Regions from separate parts of the Devosia sp. Micro-HW1 genome, predicted to be linked through region 1. Evidence: predicted binding sites of a transcription regulator. Region 1 holds the regulator's gene; each other region holds the start of a gene.
The links. The regulator LexA, encoded in region 1, represses DNA repair genes until DNA is damaged. The targets are predictions, from matches to a motif close to TGTTCNNNNTGTGTTCNG.
Positions count from the first base shown of each region.

Region 1 (6,148 bases):
TCCCCGGGACCTCGGGATGCACGGCCCCGCGTCCAAGCGCGGAGAGGTCAGTCGGCGCATCGAGATACGGCGCTTCCAGCCAGCCCTGGCGCGCGCCGGCCATTCCGCAAATCACCACATCCATTAGCCCTGGCTCGGGTGCAAGCTGGCTCACGACCGCCGTCAGTGCCTCCGGGAACTGTTCACGGGTCAGCTTGCCCATGCCCTGATCGGAACCAGCCGATGCCACCACGGCACCGTCGCTGGCTATACCCCATGCGCGCAGGTTGGATGTGCCCCAGTCCACCGCGATCCATGAAATTGTGTCGTTCAAAGTCGTCCTCGCTCCCGGTCGGGCTGATTTGCGCGCGACCCTAAAGCTCAGCATCGCCGCTGGCCAGACCGATTCCACCCGCGCCCTGCAATAGCGCAAAGGCCAGGTCTCCACCCGTCCGGTGGTAAGCTGGATCGGTGCGGAAGACAGATTTCCACCATACTATCAGCGCACCTTTCCGATTTGTATGATTTTTTGGCTGTAACCCATTCACAGCGCCATAGACCGTGATAGAACAGCGCAACCAAGGCCCTCACTTCCGCATACCTGGCGGATCAGCAAGGAACAGGCAAGATGACTGCAAACAATGGCGCCACCGGCGGCCGCAAGCTGCGCTCGCGCGCATGGTTCGACAACCCTGACAATCCGGATATGACCGCGCTCTATCTCGAGCGCTACATGAATTTCGGTGTGTCGCGTGAAGAACTGCAGTCCGGCAAGCCCATCATCGGCATTGCCCAGACCGGCTCTGACCTCAGCCCCTGCAACCGTCATCACATCGTGCTGGCCGAGCGCGTCCGCGAAGGCATTCGCGAAGCGGGCGGCATCGCCATCGAATTTCCGGTCCATCCGATCCAGGAAACCGGCAAGCGCCCCACCGCCGGCCTCGACCGGAACCTTGCCTATCTCGGTCTCGTCGAAGTTCTCTACGGCTATCCGCTCGATGGCGTGGTGCTGACCATCGGTTGCGACAAGACGACCCCGGCCATGCTGATGGGTGCGGCCACCGTCAATATTCCGGCCATCGCCCTCTCGGTCGGCCCCATGCTCAATGGCTGGCACAAGGGTGAGCGCACCGGTTCGGGCACGATCGTCTGGAAGGCCCGCCAGATGCTCGCCGCCGGCGAGATCGACTATCCCAAGTTCATCGAGCTGGTGGCGTCCTCCGCACCCTCGACCGGCTATTGCAACACCATGGGCACGGCCTCGACCATGAACTCGCTGGCCGAAGCCCTCGGCATGCAGCTGCCCGGTTCGGCCGCGATTCCCGCGCCCTATCGCGACCGCCAGGAAATGGCCTGGCGCACCGGCAAGCGCGCCGTGGAAATGGTGCACGAGGACCTCAAGCCCTCTGACATCCTGACCAAGGAAAACTTCCTCAACGCCATCGTGGTCAATTCCGCCATTGGCGGCTCAACCAACGCGCCGATCCACATCAACGCCATTGCCAAGCATATCGGCGTCGATCTCAACATCGATGAGTGGCAGCAGCACGGTCACAAGGTGCCGCTGCTGGTCAACCTGCAGCCGGCTGGCGAATATCTGGGTGAGGACTACTACCATGCCGGTGGTGTCCCCGCCGTGGTCAACGAGCTGATGGCGCAGGGCCTCATTCATGAGAACGCCCCCACGGTCAACGGCAAGACCATTGGCGAGAACTGCCGCACAACCACGATCGAAGACGACAAGGTCATCCGGCATTTCGACAACCCGCTGAAGAAGGAAGCCGGCTTCCTCGTGCTGCGCGGCAATCTTTTCGACAATGCCATCATGAAGACGTCGGTCATCTCGGCCGAGTTCCGTGACCGCTATCTCTCCGATCCCGCCCATCCGGGCATGTTCGAGGGCAAGGCTGTGGTCTTCGACGGCCCCGAGGACTATCACAACCGCATCGATGACCCGGCTCTCGAGATCGACGAGCACACGCTGCTCTTCATGCGCGGCGCTGGCCCGATCGGCTATCCGGGCGCTGCAGAAGTGGTCAACATGCGGCCGCCGGCCTACCTCATCAAGAAGGGCGTCTCTTCACTCGCCTGTATCGGTGACGGCCGCCAGTCGGGCACGTCAGGCTCGCCCTCGATCCTCAATGCCTCGCCTGAGGCGGCGGCCGGTGGCAACCTTGCCATCCTCAAGACCGGTGACCGGGTGCGCATCGACCTTAACAAGGGCGAAGCCGACATCTTGATCTCGGCCGAGGAAATCGCCAACCGCCGCGCGGCGCTGGAAGCGGAAGGGGGCTACAAGTTCCCCAGGCACCAGACCCCGTGGCAGGAAATCCAGCGTGGCCTCGTCGGGCAGCTGGGCGACGGCGCCATCCTCAAGCCCGCCGAAAAGTACCAGCGCATTGCTCAGACCGAAGGCCTGCCGCGCGACAACCACTAGGCATGTCCGCCTAGGCGGGAACACCCGGCCAGACGTCGCCACCGGGCTTGGCCCGGTGGTCAGTGCCTCTACAAGTGGGATTGCCGGGACAAGTCCGGCAATGACGATGCAAACGCAGTGACGGTGTCACTCCCCAAGCCAAAAACCAAAAGGCCCGCCAGTCGGCGGGCCTTTTCCAATTTCCGGGGGGAAAGGGGTCAATACTTGCGCAAAAGCCCAACGAGGCGGCCCTGCACCTTGACCCGGTCTGGCGGGAAGATGCGGGTTTCGTAGGCCGGGTTCGCGGCCTCCAGCGCCACCGTATCGCCCTTGCGGCGGAGACGCTTGAGGGTCGCTTCCTCGTCATCCACCAGGGCAACGATGATCTCGCCGGTCGAGGCGTGTTCCTGCTTCTTGATGAGCACGGTATCGCCATCGAAAATGCCGGCGTCGATCATGGAATCGCCGCGCACTTCAAGGGCATAATGTTCACCGGCGCCGAGCATTTCGGGCGGCACGGCAATAGTATGGGAATGGGACTGGATGGCCTCGATGGGGGTACCAGCCGCGATGCGGCCCATCACCGGGATCGAGACCGGCCGCGCATAGTCCTCGCCACCGGCATTACCGCGGGCAGGGGGGCTCGCGACCTTGCCCAGATTGCCCTCGATGACCGCCGGCTCGAAGCGTGCCTTGCGGCCGCCGAGCGATGGATTCATCGAGTCAGGGAGCTTTACCACTTCCAGCGCCCGGGCACGGTTCGGCAGGCGGCGGATAAAGCCACGTTCCTCGAGCGCCGTGATCAGCCTGTGGATGCCGGATTTCGATGCCAGATCAAGGGCATCCTTCATTTCGTCGAAGCTGGGGGGAATGCCGCTCTCCTTCATCCTTTCATGGATGAACATCAGCAGCTCGTGTTGTTTGCGTGTCAGCATCGGCCCCTCGGTCCAGAATCGGAACATAGACGGAACGACCATACATGTTCCAGTTATGTTCTGCAATGCCCTCTGCCGGATCGGGGCCTGGACGGTTCACATGAACGCGATTGTAGATCAGAATCCGTCGATGCTACTGACTTCAACAAGCGTTCCGGCAGGCTGACCGGGGTCGTGCTCAGGCTGGACAATGAGCAGGTCAGCGGAGGCCAGGGACGAGGTGTGGCCGCTGTCCGTCTGGCTGATCGGTTCGGCCAGAGGGCCCGTCTCGCCATGAACGAGTTTGGCACGCATGAAATGGCGGCGAGCGGTGTTGGGCGGCGTGGGACCCGCAAGCGGCAGACGCAACGCGTCTGGTTCGGCGTGACCCAGGAAGGCACGCAGGGCCGGCTTGATGAAGACGAGTGCCGTGACCATGGCCGAGACGGGATTGCCTGGCAGTCCGAACACGAGAGTCTTGCCGCGCACGCCAAACATCAGTGGCTTGCCCGGGCGCATGTTGATCCGCCAGAAATCCAGCGTCACGCCGAGTTCTGCCAGCACATCCTGAACCAGGTCATGCTCGCCCACCGATGCGCCGCCGGTGGTGATGAGAAAATCCGGCTCGTCGGCGAAGGCGGCGCCGAGTCTGGTGCGCAGCGCATCGACAGTATCAGGGACAATGCCGTGATCGGTCACCGCTTCCGCATAGGGCGCCAGCATGGCGCCGAGCCCGAAACTGTTGGAGGCGACGATCTGGTCCGGCCCCAATGCACTGCCGGGGAGCACGAGTTCGTCACCGGTTGCCACAAGCCCGATCCGAGGACGCCTTGCCACGACGAGCTCCGGCGCGTTGGCCGCAGCCGCCACCGCGATCTGCATCGGCGTGAGGCGGGTGCCAGCCGGCACCAGCACCTGGCCGGTCGCAAAGTCGTTGCCCTTCGGCCTGACGCTGTGGCCAGGCCGGGCAGGGGCGGTGAACCGCACACGGTCGCCTTCGCGCACGGCCTCTTCCTGCATGATGACGGTGTCGGCCCCTGCAGGAACCGGCGCGCCGGTGAAGATCCGGATTGTCTGGCCGTGACCGACCGTTCCTGCAAAGCCGGCCCCGGCCTGCGACGTGCCGACCACATTGAGCCAGGAGCCCTCGGCGACGTCGGCAGCACGCATGGCATAGCCGTCCATGGCGCTGGCGTCGAAAGGTGGCTGGTGGTGCTGCGCCACGAGAGGTTCGGCCAGGACCCGCCCAAGGGCCGCCGCAATGGACACGCGCTCCGCCTCGGGGGCGGAAACTCGTCCCAGGATGGCCCTCAGGGCATCATCGACGGGGAGCAGACTCATGGCGCGCGCAAAAAGTCGCCCGACTTGCCGCCGGACTTTTCGACGAGGCAGAGATCGGAAATGACCATGGCCCGGTCTATGGCCTTGGCCATGTCGTAGAGGGTGAGCGCCGTAACGGAAGCAGCCGTCAGCGCTTCCATTTCCACCCCGGTCTGGCCGGTGGTTTCGGCCGTGGCGAGAATGAGAATTGAGCCGGGACCATCGCCCTCGATTTCAACACTCACCTTGGTGAGCGGAATGGGATGGCAGAGAGGGATCAGCTCACTGGTTTTCTTGGCCGCCATGATCCCGGCGACGCGGGCGACTGCGAGCGCATCGCCCTTCTTGAGGCCCCCACCAAGAATGTTGGCGATTGTCGTCGCCTGGCCGGAAATCCGCGCTTGCGCCACGGCCTTGCGACGCGTAACGGCCTTGTCACCGATGTCGACGATATGGGCCTCGCCCTTCTCGTTGAGATGGGTGAGGCCGCCGGACATCAGCGCACCGCTTCCGGAGCGCCCATAAGCAGCGTGCGGGTGGCGGCGACAACGTCGTCCTGCCGCATCAGGCTCTCGCCGACGAGGAAGGTGCCGACATTGCACCGCTCGTCGAGCATCTTGACCTGCTCGTAGGTGACAATGCCGCTCTCGCTCACCAGCAGCACGCCGTCTGGCACGCCGGCGGCGAGGTTCACCGTGGTTTCGAGCGTCGTCTCGAAGGTGCGCAGGTTGCGGTTGTTGACGCCGATGAACTTGGCATCGAGCGCCAGCGCCCGATCCAGCTCGAGCTGGTCATGCACTTCCACCAGCGCGTCCATGCCCCATTCTTCGGCGGCATCGAGCAGATAGCGGGCGACGTCGTCGCCCACGGCGGCGAGGATGATGAGGATGCAGTCCGCGCCCCAGGAACGGGCTTCCGCCACCTGGTAGGTTTCGAACAGGAAGTCCTTGCGCAGCACCGGCAGTTTCGTCGCGGCGCGGGCTTCAATCAGGTAGCTTGGCGAACCCTGGAAGCTGGGCCGGTCGGTAAGGACGGAGAGGCATGCCGCGCCAGCCGTTTCATAGGCGCGCGCGATCTCGGCCGGATGAAAATCGGGGCGGATCAGGCCTTTTGACGGGCTGGCCTTCTTCACCTCGGCGATGAGGGCAAAATCGCCCCGGGCGCGCTTGTCCTTGATGGCTTTGACAAATCCACGGGGCGGCGGCTGGTCGTGAGCCTCGGCGACGACTTCCGCCCAGGGGCGCATGCTCTTGGCCGCGGCGATTTCTTCGCGCTTGTAGATTTCGATCTGCTTGAGAAAATCGCTCATGATGCATGTCCGTTCGATACGGCGACGAGGCGGGCGAGCGTCGCCTTCGCCTTGCCGGTGTCAATGGTTTCGCGGGCCAGGGCAATGCCGTCCTCGATGGTCGCGACCTTGTCGGCCACCAGCAGCGCCGCCCCGGCGTTCAGCAGCACGGTGTCACGATACGCGCCCGGCGCCCCCTCGAACAGCGCCACGATGGCGGCCGCATTGTCG
Region 1 covers NZ_CP094375.1:519,815-525,962, forward strand. The annotation lists gene MQW79_RS02385 (2-dehydro-3-deoxygalactonokinase) at 1-313, opposite strand, end outside; gene MQW79_RS02390 (IlvD/Edd family dehydratase) at 608-2,416, shown strand; gene lexA (transcriptional repressor LexA) at 2,614-3,330, opposite strand; gene MQW79_RS02400 (molybdopterin molybdotransferase MoeA) at 3,448-4,650, opposite strand; gene moaC (cyclic pyranopterin monophosphate synthase MoaC) at 4,647-5,126, opposite strand; gene trpC (indole-3-glycerol phosphate synthase TrpC) at 5,126-5,938, opposite strand; gene trpD (anthranilate phosphoribosyltransferase) at 5,935-6,148, opposite strand, start outside.

Region 2 (6,148 bases), 390 kb from region 1:
TTCGGGCGATGCTGGCTAAAAACTAGTGGTAGTGGGTACGCTGCACCGACTCACCCATAATGCCGCCGCAAGAGCGCCGTAGTTCATTCCCCGTTGTTCACAGAGTTCACAGGGGCGCAAAGTGAAACTTAACCCTCGTGTCGCTAGCCCAAGACTCACGCAGAAAATGCGTGATTAAGAAAGGTTAACCCCCGTCAGGACTCGTTATGGCCCAGCTCGCTCTCGTTCCATCCCAAGACGACAAGACCTTCCGCGTTGCTCCGCACAATGTGGAAGTGGAACAGGCCCTGCTGGGCGCAATCCTGATCAACAACGACGCCTTCTATCGCGTCGCTGACTTCCTGATGCCGGAGCACTTCTACGAACCGATCCACCGGGAAATCTATGAGCTCGCGGGCAAGATCATCCGTGCAGGTAAAGCGGCCGAACCGGCCACGCTCAAGACCCACCTGCCCGACCAGCTGCTGCCCGAAGTCACGATGATGCAGTATCTGTCGCGCCTGGCGGCAGAAGCCACCACGGTGCTCAATGCCGCCGACTATGGCCAGGCCATCTATGACCTCGCCATCCGCCGAAACCTGATCCTGGTGGGCGAGGAAATGGTCGGCGTCGCTTATGACAGCGACGTGGAGATGACGCCCAACAAGCAGATCGAAAAGGTCGAGAGCGAACTGTTCCAGCTGGCCGAAAAGGGTCGCTATGACGGCGGCTTCCAGGCGTTCGGCGCAGCGCTGAGCGCCTCGATCCAGATGGCGGGCGAAGCCTTTCAGCGCGACGGCGGACTTTCGGGTATCGCGACCGATCTCCACGATCTCGACAAGCAGATGGGCGGGTTGCAGCGTTCGGACCTGATCGTGCTGGCGGGACGTCCCGCCATGGGCAAGACGTCTCTGGTGACCAATATCGCCTACAATGTCGCCAAGGCCTGGCGCGCAGAGGTGACGGCCGACGGGCATAGCAAGACGGTCAATGGCGGCGTCGTCGGCTTCTTCAGCCTCGAAATGAGTTCCGAGCAGCTCGCCACCCGTATTCTGGCCGAGCAGGCGGAAATTTCGTCCTCGGACATCCGCCGCGGCAGAATCCACGACAACCAGTTCGCCAAGCTGGTGGATGTCAGCAATATCATGAGCAAGGTGCCGCTCTATATCGACGATACCGGCGGCATCTCGGTGGCCCAGCTCGCCGCCCGAGCCCGACGCCTGAAGCGGCAAAAGGGCCTGGACCTGCTGATCGTCGACTACCTGCAGCTGCTGTCCGGTTCATCGAAGGCGTCGAGCCAGAACCGCGTGCAGGAACTGACCGAAATCACCACGACGCTGAAAGCCCTCGCCAAGGAGCTGGAAGTGCCGATCATCGCCCTCTCCCAGCTGTCCCGCCAGGTGGAATCGCGCGACGACAAACATCCGCAATTGGCGGACTTGCGCGAATCGGGGTCTATCGAGCAGGACGCGGACGTGGTTCTGTTCGTGTATCGCGAAGAATACTATCTCAAGAACAAGGAGCCCAAAGAGGGCACGCCCGAACATCTGACCTGGCAGGGGGAAATGGAAAAGGTGCACGGCAAGGCGGAAGTCATCATCGCCAAGCAGCGTCACGGCCCTACCGGCACGGTTCAGCTGAGCTTCGAGGCGCAATTTACCCGCTTTGGTAACCTTGCTCGGGCAGACTATCTGCCTGAACGCATGGAATAGGCATGGCGCTGACTTCAGGCCTTGGCGGCCAACTGAGCATCGATCTGGGGGCCCTGGCCCGCAATTGGCGAGCCCTGGACAAGGTGAGCGCCGGTGCGCTGACGGCCGCCGTGGTCAAAGCCGACGCCTATGGCACCGGCATCGACATGGCATCGAAGGCGCTGCATGCGGCAGGCGCCCGCTTCTTCTTCGTCGCCACGCCCGATGAAGGCATGGCGGTGCGGGCCGCGGTGCCCGACGCCCATATCTTCGTGCTCTACGGCCTCTATCCCGGCGCCGCCAATCTCTACATCCGGCAGAACCTCATGCCGGTGCTGTCGACCATGGCGATGCTGGACGAATGGCTCGCCAAGTGCGTGGAGCGCAACGAGGCCTATCCCAGTGCCTTCCATTTCGACACCGGCATCAACCGCATCGGCTTCCGGCTCAACGAAGCGGGTCTCGTACGCGAGCGGATCGAAAAGCTCGGCTATGCGCCGCAGATGATCATGAGCCACCTGGCCTGCGCGGACCAACCCAGCCATGAGAAGAACCGCACCCAGCTGGCTCTGTTCGGCTCGGTCATGGCGCAGTTTCCCGGCATTCCCGCGTCTCTGGCCAATTCGGCGGCGCTGATGACGGGACGCGACTACCACTTCCAGATGGTCCGCCCCGGCATCGCGCTTTATGGCGGCCGCGCCGTCAATGGTCGCAAGAACCCGATGCAGCCGGTCGTGACGCTGCACGTGCCGATCCTGCAGGTGACCGAGGGCCGGACCGGCGAAACCGTCGGCTATGGCGCAACCTATACGCTCAACCGCAATTCCAAGCTCGCCGTGCTCGGCTATGGCTATGCCGATGGCTACTTCCGCTCGATGTCGGGCACCAATGCCAGGCCGGGCGGGAAAGTCGTCATCCGAGGCAAGATCTGCCCGGTGATCGGCAAGATCTCGATGGACCTCACCGTGGTCGACGTGACCGAGCTGGGACAGGACCTGCCCGTGGCGGGCGAAGGCGCAGAGGTTCTGGGCCTCACTCTCGGCGTTGACGACCAGGCCGATGCCGGCGGCACGATCGGCTATGAAGTTCTCACGAGCCTCAAGGGACGGTATAACCGCATCTATGTGGGTGACGGGCGGCTGCCGGAGTAGTGGCAGCTCCGACCTTATGGTCACAGTGGCTCCCCCATCCGAGTTCCGCCCTCGGGTTTGACCCGAGGGCCTGTCGAAACGACAGCGAACGTTAAGAGTGGTCCTCGGGTCAGGCCCGAGGACGGCACGGTGGGTGCTTTGAACAGCGCGCCCATCACCCCCTTCTGGTTTTTGTCGCGGCGGCGGTCTTTCTGCTAAGTTTCCTGGCGCTCATAGACGAGGAATCGCCATGGCCAATTCCCCTGACCTCTACGTCATCCTTCTCCGTGCCATCGGCCCGGTGACGCACAAGCTCATGGGCATGGCACAGTGGCGGGAAGCCTCGGCAGCAGCGGGCTTTGTCGATCCAGTGACGGTGCTCAACACCGGCAACATGATCGCTGGCTTTGCCGGCACCGACCGGCAGGCGACGGCGACCATGACGGCGGTGCTGAAAGGGTTCGGACTGGGCGACAATGTCGTGCCCGTGCTGCGGCGCCCCGCCCTTCTCCGGCGGCTCCTCAAGGCCGACCCGGTACCCGAGGCTGCGCGGGAGCGGCCGAGCCAGACCGGGGTCTACTTCTTCGCCGATCCGTCACCGGACTTCTCCTGGCTCGACGCCTACGAGGGGCCCGAGGATGTGCATATCGTCGACAAACACCTGGTCGTGGATTTTACCCGCGACGTGGCCCAGGCGGGCAAGCTGATCCGGCTGATCGACAGGAATTGCGGGACCAACACATCGCGCAGCTGGAGCAGTCTTACAAAGATTGCGGCGGCGAGCGCGTCAAGGCACCCCCACCCAACCTCCCCCTGAAACAGGGGGAGTGCCAGTTTGCCTCGTTGTCGTTGTGCACGCCGGCCGGTCCCTCCCCACCTTCAGGGGAAGGTCAGGTGGGGATGTTCCTCCAATAGACTTATCCCCCCTCCCAAAACCTCCCTCATACTCCTCCCATCAGCCGGGTGGAGATGGGGTTGCAACGATCAACCGTCCGGCGACAGTCGGGAGCACCCTGAATCGTTACGGGGTGTGGGTCCGGAGATGGGTTGGGACAGCAATGTCCTCCCTAGCGAAACTCCCTGCCGGAAATCCTGACGCCCCGAGGCGTCTTGCGCCTCACTATACTAAACCTCAGGAGGCGAATACCGTCTCGGGGCTCCATCACGTGCTGCAACCGCGACGCCGCTGGCGCGCGGGCAAAGGCATATCCAGTTCTCTTTTTGTTCTTGAATGCTGAAGCGTCCGCCGCTACAGCTTGGGCATTGTAGGGGCGGAACACTTGGCCAAAAATCGATCTCAATTTGTCTGCCAGTCCTGCGGCGCCGTCACGACCCGCTGGGAGGGCCGGTGCGGCGCCTGCGGCGAATGGAACACCATTGTCGAGGAACTGACCGATTCCGGCGTCGGCGCTGGCCCAAAGGCCGCCAAATCCAATGGGCGACCGGTCAATCTGGTCCCGCTGAGCGGTGAGACCGAGAGCGCGGCACGCGTCGTGACCGGAATCGCCGAACTCGACCGCGTGACCGGAGGCGGGTTTGTGAAGGGCTCGGCGCTGCTGGTGGGTGGCGATCCGGGCATCGGCAAGTCGACACTTTTGCTGCAGTCGGCAGCGGCGCTGGCGGCCAAGGGCAAGCGCGTCATCTATGTGTCGGGCGAAGAGGCGGTGGCGCAGGTGCGCCTGCGCGCGCAGCGGCTGGGCCTTGGCGAGGCCGGCGTGCTGCTGGCGGCCGAAACAAATGTGGAAATCATTCTTGCGACGCTCGAGAACGGCCCGCCGCCGGATCTCGTCATCATCGATTCCATCCAGACGCTGTGGACCGACCGGGTGGACTCGGCGCCCGGCACGGTGACGCAGGTGCGCACCTCCGCCCAGGCGCTGACGCGCATGGCCAAGAAGAGCGGCGCAGCGGTAGTGCTGGTGGGCCACGTGACCAAGGACGGGCAAATTGCCGGGCCGCGCGTGGTCGAGCACATGGTCGATGCCGTGCTCTATTTCGAGGGCGACTCGAGCCACACGTTCCGCATCCTGCGCGGGGTGAAGAACCGCTATGGCGCGACTGACGAAATCGGCGTCTTTGCGATGACCGAGCGCGGGCTCGAACAGGTGGCCAACCCGTCGGCGCTGTTCCTCGACCAGCGGGACAAGGATGCCGCCGGTTCGGCGGTGTTTGCCGGCATGGAGGGGACGCGGCCGCTGCTCATCGAAATCCAGGCGCTGGTGGCCCCCTCCCCGCTCGGGACGCCGCGCCGCGCCGTGGTGGGCTGGGATTCGCAACGCCTCTCCATGGTCCTGGCTGTGCTCGAGACCCGCTGCGGCGTACGCATTGGGGCCAATGACATCTATCTCAACGTCGCCGGCGGGCTGAAAATCAACGAACCGGCGGCGGACCTCGCCGTTGCTGCAGCGCTGATCTCGTCACTGACCGGGTCGGCGCTCCCAGCCGATGCGGTCTATTTCGGTGAAATCTCGCTGGCGGGCGGCGTGCGCCCGGTGGTGCATGGCGCGCTGCGGCTGCGCGAGGCAGAAAAGCTGGGCTTTGGCTCGGTAGTCACGGGCAAGCTGGGCAAGGCCGACCGCTCCAACGGGCTTGAGGTCACCGAATATGCGCAATTGAGCGACATGGTCAGCCGCATTGCCGCCCAGGGCAAGCGTCCGATCCCGGAACCGGAGCCCGAGGGGTGGTAAACAAAGTGTTTCCGGGGAGATCGCGCCTGACTCTGTCGGCTACCCTTGGCATTGCGACGCAAAGCCGCTAAAGGTCCAGCAAAAGCCGGTCAGGCGAGATAAACAGGGCAAGACCATATGCTGACTGCGTTCGACGTTGCCGTAGGTGTGCTGGTGCTGATTTCAGCGATCCTGGCCACCGCGCGAGGCCTCACCCGTGAAGTGCTGTCGCTCGCGACATGGGCCGGTTCGGCTGCCATCGCCGTCTATATGTGGCAGTATCACCCCGAAATTGCCCGCCAATACGTGGCTGAGCCCGTCATCGCCGACATCGCCACCGTCGTGGTGACGTTCATCCTGGCGCTGATCGTGCTGCACCTGCTCACGATGCGCATCGCTGATTTCGTCGTCGACAGCCGCATCGGACCGATCGACCGTACGCTTGGTTTCGTCTTCGGCGTGCTGCGCGGCGTGCTCATCGCCATCGTGGTGACCATTTTCGGCCTTTGGCTGCTGCCCAACAATCTGCCCGACTGGGCTGCACAGGCGCAGTCCCTGCCCTATCTGCAGAATATGGGCGAGACACTTATTTCCATGCTGCCAGAAGGCCTGGAGCAGCAGGTGAACGATATTCTCCAGGGTGGCGGCGCCAACCTGACCGACGACCCCGACGCTCCGGCCG
Region 2 covers NZ_CP094375.1:133,959-140,106, reverse strand. The annotation lists gene MQW79_RS00625 (replicative DNA helicase) at 207-1,691, shown strand; gene alr (alanine racemase) at 1,694-2,821, shown strand; gene MQW79_RS00615 (DUF1697 domain-containing protein) at 3,051-3,617, shown strand; gene radA (DNA repair protein RadA) at 4,081-5,487, shown strand; gene MQW79_RS00605 (CvpA family protein) at 5,605-6,148, shown strand, end outside.
Region 2: the regulator LexA is predicted to act here: its motif matches at 4,012-4,029, upstream of radA (DNA repair protein RadA).

Region 3 (6,148 bases), 1.8 Mb from region 1:
GGTCCCGGTGACGTCATGGCCGGTGGCCATGTCAGGCGCTCCGGCGCCGGTCAGGGCAAGCCGGGTCTCGGTCATTTCGAGCGGATCGAGAATTTCGGTCTGCAGCAGGCTCGCATAGTCCTTGCCGCTCACATGCTCGATGGCCTGGGCCAGGAGCGCCGTACCAGCATTGGAATATTCGAACTCTTCGCCAATCGGGCGGGTCAGCGCATAGTCGGCCAGCCACTCCATCAGAGCGTCGCCATCATAGCCGGAATAGGGATTGTCCAGCGCCCGTTCCATCAGCTCCGGTGGCAGCGGTGGCAATGCGGCCGAGTGGGTCGCCAGGTCGAAGGCGGTGATCGCCCGGTCTTCCCATTTCGGCAGCACCGTGCCTTCGGGCAGATAGTCGGTCAGTGGTGCGTCGAGGTCGATTGTCCCCGCATTGACCAGCTGGGCCAGCAGCAGGTTGGTAAAAACCTTGCTGATCGAGCCGGCCTCGAACAGGGTGTGCTCATCCACGGGCCGCTCGTCATCGGCGCCCCATTGGCCATGCGAGACAAAACGTGTCTCGCCATCGGCAATCAGGGCCACTGCCATGCCGATATTGGCTTTGTCGCGGTCGATCCGGTCGGCGAGAATCCGTGCCACATCGGTCGTCGGCGGGGGCGCGGCTTCCTGCGCCAGGACGGGCAAGGCGAGGAGCGCCGAGGCGGCGAGGGCGGCGAAAAACTGCATAAAAAGGCCTCCGGCAGTGTAGGGTCATGTTCCTACAACGCCGGAGGCCACGATGGGATCAGTGCGACTTAAGCGCGCTTGGCCATTTCGATGGAGTCGAGAATGACCTTGCGGGCATCGGCGAGGTTGCCGATCCGGTCGATCTTGGCCCACTTGCCGGGCTCGAGATCCTTGTAGTGGGTGAAGAAGTGCTTCACGCGCTCGAGCTGGATTTCCGGGAAATCCTGGATGTCCTGGATATTGTCATACATGCGGGTGAGCTTGCTGACCGGCACGGCGATGATCTTTTCGTCCTGACCGCCATCGTCTTCCATGAACAGCACGCCGACCGGCCGCGAGCGCACCACCGCGCCTGGTACCAGCGGGCGCGAGTTCATGACGATGACGTCGAGCGGGTCGCCGTCGCCGCACAGGGTGTGGGGCACAAAGCCGTAATTTCCGGGGTAACGCATCGGCGTATAGAGGAAGCGGTCGACGAACAGCGCGCCCGATTCCTTGTCGATTTCATACTTGATGGGCTCGCCACCAAGCGGCACTTCGATGATGACGTTGAGGTCGTCGGGCGGGTTCTTGCCGGTCGGGATCGCGTCGATATTCATTTTCACAACTGCCGTGAGGAGGGGATGGTTGTCGCGGGCCGTTCTGCCCACAAACCCCTCCAAACGCAAGGCACAATAGCGCCGCAGCCGGTCTGCTATTTGACCACGAGCACGGCAATGCTGGACCGGGCCAGCACTTCGGCGACCTGGCTGCCCAACAGCAAGCGATTGAGCCCGCGCCGTCCATGCGAGCCCATGACGATCAGGTCGACACCCTTTTGGCCGGCAAGTTCGAGAATGCCGTCGGCGGGGCGGTGGCGCGGCAGGTGCAGGGTCTCGGGCGTGATGCCGGCCTCCTGTGCTCTGTGGCGCGCCTTGGCCAGGAGGTCGGCGGCCTCGCTGGCATAGGCCTCTTCGAGCCGCGCGACGATGGGACCGGCATCGATCGTGCCAAAGCCGCCCGAACCAATGCCTGTCGCCACCGGGTCGGTGGCCGTCAGGATGGTGAGACTGGCGCCATTGAGCCGGGCAAGCTCCAGCGCCGCATCGAGCGCCTTGCTGGCCTGGTCCGAGCCGTCAGTGGCAACGAGAATGGTCTTGAACATGGGTCCGGTCTCCTTGTTTGGCGCAATCTGGCATGGTCATCATGGCGGCAAATTGATCTGGATCATCCTTTTCTGACGCCAGATTAACGCGAGGAGGGTTTCGGTCGTGCCAAAGGTTAACAGTCTGCTAGCAAATTCGCTTCTGGCAACGGTCATTCTGAGCGTTCCGGCCATGGCCCAATCCGGTTTTGTCAGCGCCTATACCGACCTCAATCTCGACCTGGATTGCCTTGTGCTGGAGGCCGATGATTTCGGCGTGTCCTGGTCCTGCCCGGGCTATAAGGGTTTTCCCCTGATGGTGGAGGAGGGTGACCTGCGCTTCTCCTTGCGCTACGGTTTCGAGCCGAAGAAAAATAGCGCAGGATTTCAGACACTTCCGCCCTTCAACCGGCTGGGCGAAAAGCTCGAATGGCGGCTTTCCAATGCCTCGGGGCGCTGGTTTCCAGTGGCCACGATCGTGCGCTATCACACCGCCCATCCCGAGACCGGCGAGGATTTCGGCCAGGTTCTGGTGGTCAGCCAGATTGCCGAGGGCAATAGCTGTCACATCGCCTATGTCGATGCCCGCGCCAATGCCCATGCCAACGAACTGGCCCAGCAAGCCGCTGATAAGGCAGGCGAATTCGATTGCCTGACCGACGAGGTCGAGATCATCGGAGACTTCGAGGCGTACTAGTCCTCGGTCGAGCGGCCGCGAATCTGGTTGCGCAAAATGGTCCTGTCGCGGCTCGAAACGCCGATCAGTTCGGCAATGCGCCAGACCATGTTGTCTTCGAGCTCGTGGTTCTTGCCATCGGCAAAGACCACGGTCCACATCATGCGGATGATCTCGATCCGGTCACCCATGTCGAGCTGGGTCAAGCCACTGGTAAACTTGTAGAAATCTACTGCCTCGGCGTCGCGCCGCGCGGCTTCCCGCACCAGCTTGTCGACGGCGGTTTCGTCGAGGTCATAATGGTCCATGAGCGCGCCGCGGATGGCCTTGCGTTCATCGTCCTGCATGGAGCCATCCACCGCCGCCAGATGCACGAGCAGGACCGCGACGGCCAGTTTGGGGTCGTGCAGGTCGGCCGGCGCCTCGGGCTTTCCGAAAAGGCGGGTCAGGGCCTCGAACATGGCGTCAGCCTCCGTCGGGGTCGGGCGAAAATGATGGATGCAAGCCGGGAGGCAGGCACCATCAGACTTAGCGATAAGAGGCGGTTTCTCAATGGGTTTTGTGTCCCGGTCGCGCGATCTTGACCGGGGCTGATGCAGCCGGGCCACACCGAAGAGGCGCAAAAGGGACTCGACTCTTCCCGGATTCGGAGTCTAGATGTTCCCACTTTGTTCACGTAGTTGGTCGCCCCATGCAGCCCCCGAACCAGCAACAGCGCCTAGCCGCGCTGCGGGATGTCATTGCCGATATCGAGCGCAAGCCGGCTCTGGCCGAAGCGCGGGCCCGCGTCTCGGACGAGGGGGGCGGGTTCCCGCTTTTGCCGGGCGGCCTGCTGCAGGAGGTGTGCACCGATGCCGTGCGCAATGGCGCGGCGAGCCTGGGTTTTGCGCTGGCACAGGCCAAGGCGCTGCTGACGCCCAGGCGCATGGCCGTGCTCTACCTGCAGCTGGAGCAAGATGCCCAGTTCTTCGGCCTGCCCTATGGCCCGGGGCTTGCCAGCTTCGGTTTTGACCCGGCGCAACTGGTCATCGTGCGGGCGGCCGATATGCGCGACCTGCTCTGGGTTGCCGAGGAATCCCTGGCCTGCCGGGCTGTTGCCGGGATCGTGGCCGATATTGGCGGCGTGCCCGAGGCGCTCGATTTCACCGTCAGCCGGCGCCTCAGTCTCCGGGCGGTCGAAGGCGGCACGTCGCTGTTTCTGTTGCGCTACGGGTCGGACCGTCAGGCCAGTGCGGCGCATCTGCGCTGGCGGCTGATGCCCGAGAGCTCAGGCAAGAGACCCTTTGACGAGCGCGCACCAGGTCGGGCGCGCTGGGGGCTCAAACTCGAAAAGGGACATGCGGGGCAAAAGCACAGCGAGTGGATCCTGGAGTGGACAGGAAATGAGTTCAAAACCATACCAGGCCGGTCTTTTGACCGGCACCAGCCCCAGGCTGGAACGTCGCTATCTCTGTCTCCATCTGCCCTCCTGGCCAACAGATTATCTCAAACGGCGTGATGCCGGCCTGCAATCGCCCCTCGCTCTTTACGAAAGGATCAGGGGCGGATTGCGCCTTGCTGCGCTCGACCAAGAAGCCTCGGCACAAGGCCTGCGCATCGGTCAGGCGCTGGCCGATGCCAGGGCCATTGTGCCTGATCTGACCGTGCTCGAACAGGATAGGGACCTGCTGGTTGCCGCCTTCGCCGATTTTGCCGACTGGCATTCCAATGCCAGCCCGCTGGTCGCCGTCATGCAGGACATGGCCCCGTTCGGCGATCTGGTCCTCGACATTACCGGGGTAGCGCATCTGTTCGGCGGCGAAGCGGAGATGCTGCGCATGCTGCTCAAGCGTCTGCGCAACCTCAACTATTCCGTCTCCGGCGCGATTGCCTCAACCATTGGCGGCGCCTGGGCGGTCAGTCATTTCGCCCGCAGCACGGTGGTCGACCCGCGGCACTTGGGCGCGGTGCTCGATGACCTGCCGGTGGCGGCGCTGCGGCTCGAGGAGGCGCAGATCGGACTGTTGGCACAGATGGGCCTCAAAACCATTGGCGCGCTGCGCCAGCGCCCGCGAAAACCCCTTTTGGCGCGGTTCGGGGCGTCGCTGATCCTGCGCCTCGACCAGGCTTTTGGCGATATCGAGGAACGGCTGACTCCCCGCCTGCCAGCGGCTGAACATTTCGTCGAGCGCAAGTTCTTCGAACCGATCTCGACCCTTGACGACGTGATGCTGACAACCGAGGGGCTGGCGCTCGACCTCTCCCAGATGCTGGAACAGGAAGAGATGGGGGCCCAGAGCTTCCACCTCTTCCTCTATCGCGTCGATCACAAGGTCATGACGCTCTCGCTCAATGCCGCAAGGGTGACGCGCGATGCAGCCCATATTGCCAGCCTGTTCCGTCACCGTTCGCAGCGGCTCGAAGAGGAAAACTACGATCCCGGCTTTGGCATCGACATGGTCCGGCTGGCCGCCAGTTCGCTCGACCGGCTCGATGCAAGCCAGCTGGGCGCCTTTACCACCGAGACCGGCGCCGGCGATCTCGAGCAGCTGACCGACCGGCTGGCCAGCCGGCTGGGTGTGGTCAGCGTGCTCAGGACCGAGCTGGTGGAAAGCCATCTGCCCGAACGGGCGGCCCGGCTGGTCCCGGCCCTGGCCGGCGGCCCCAGGCCGGGGGCGCGCGGTATTGGCCAGGAGCGGCCGCTGCGACTGCTGCCGCAGCCTGAACACGTTGCCATCAATGCCGAAGTGCCCGATGGCTTGCCAGCCTCGATGATCTGGCGGCGCCAGCACTATCGCCTGGTCAAGGCTGCCGGACCCGAGCGGCTGAGCGATGAATGGTGGCGCCGGGGGCAGCGGCTCAAACTGGTGCCGGAGCCGGAACCCAAAAAGCCGGAACCGGGCGAAACCCCCAAGCCGCCACCCTATACGCCCGACCTGCCGCTGTTTGATCCGATCACCGGCATGCGGGATTACTATGTCGTCGAGGACCAGGGCGGGCATCGCTTCTGGGTGTTTCGGCTGGGCCTTTACGGCGGGCCCATCCTGCCGCGCTGGTACCTGCATGGGTTCTTCTCATGAGCCGGGTCATTGCGCTCAAGCCCAAATCAGGCTCCCGGCCGCCCATCGTCCACGCGGATGTGGCCTTTGCAGAACTGGTGACGACCAGCAACTTTTCGTTTCTGCGCTCCGGCTCGCATCCCGAGGAGCTGGTGGTGGGCGCCATGCATCTGGGGATGACGGCGCTGGGCCTGTGCGATCGCAACAGCTTTGCCGGTGTGGTTCGAGGCTATGTGGCGGCGCGGGACAATCCCGGGATCCGGCCCGGATTCCGCTATCTCGTAGGGGTGCGGCTCTGCTTTTCCGATGGCACGCCCGATATCGTGGCCTATCCCCGCGACCGGGTGGCCTATGGGCGGCTGTGCAAGCTGCTGACCATCGGCAACAGGCGCGGCGAGAAGGGCAGTCCGGACCTGCGGTTCGATGATCTGTTTGGCGCCAGCGCTTCGGCCTCGGCCGGGGAGCTGGGTCCAGCAGACAATTTTGCGCAGGGCCAGCTGTTCATTCTCGTTCCCGACGAAGGCGATTGGGGCCGTACGGAACAGACGCTGCAACGGCTTACCTTGGAAGCCCCGGATCGTGTCTGGGTCGCGG
Region 3 covers NZ_CP094375.1:2,586,406-2,592,553, reverse strand. The annotation lists gene MQW79_RS12385 (serine hydrolase) at 1-717, opposite strand, end outside; gene ppa (inorganic diphosphatase) at 786-1,316, opposite strand; gene MQW79_RS12375 (universal stress protein) at 1,412-1,861, opposite strand; gene MQW79_RS12370 (hypothetical protein) at 1,968-2,537, shown strand; gene MQW79_RS12365 (tellurite resistance TerB family protein) at 2,534-2,977, opposite strand; gene MQW79_RS12360 (ImuA family protein) at 3,208-4,014, shown strand; gene MQW79_RS12355 (Y-family DNA polymerase) at 3,899-5,575, shown strand; gene MQW79_RS12350 (error-prone DNA polymerase) at 5,572-6,148, shown strand, end outside.
Region 3: the regulator LexA is predicted to act here: its motif matches at 3,175-3,192, upstream of MQW79_RS12360 (ImuA family protein).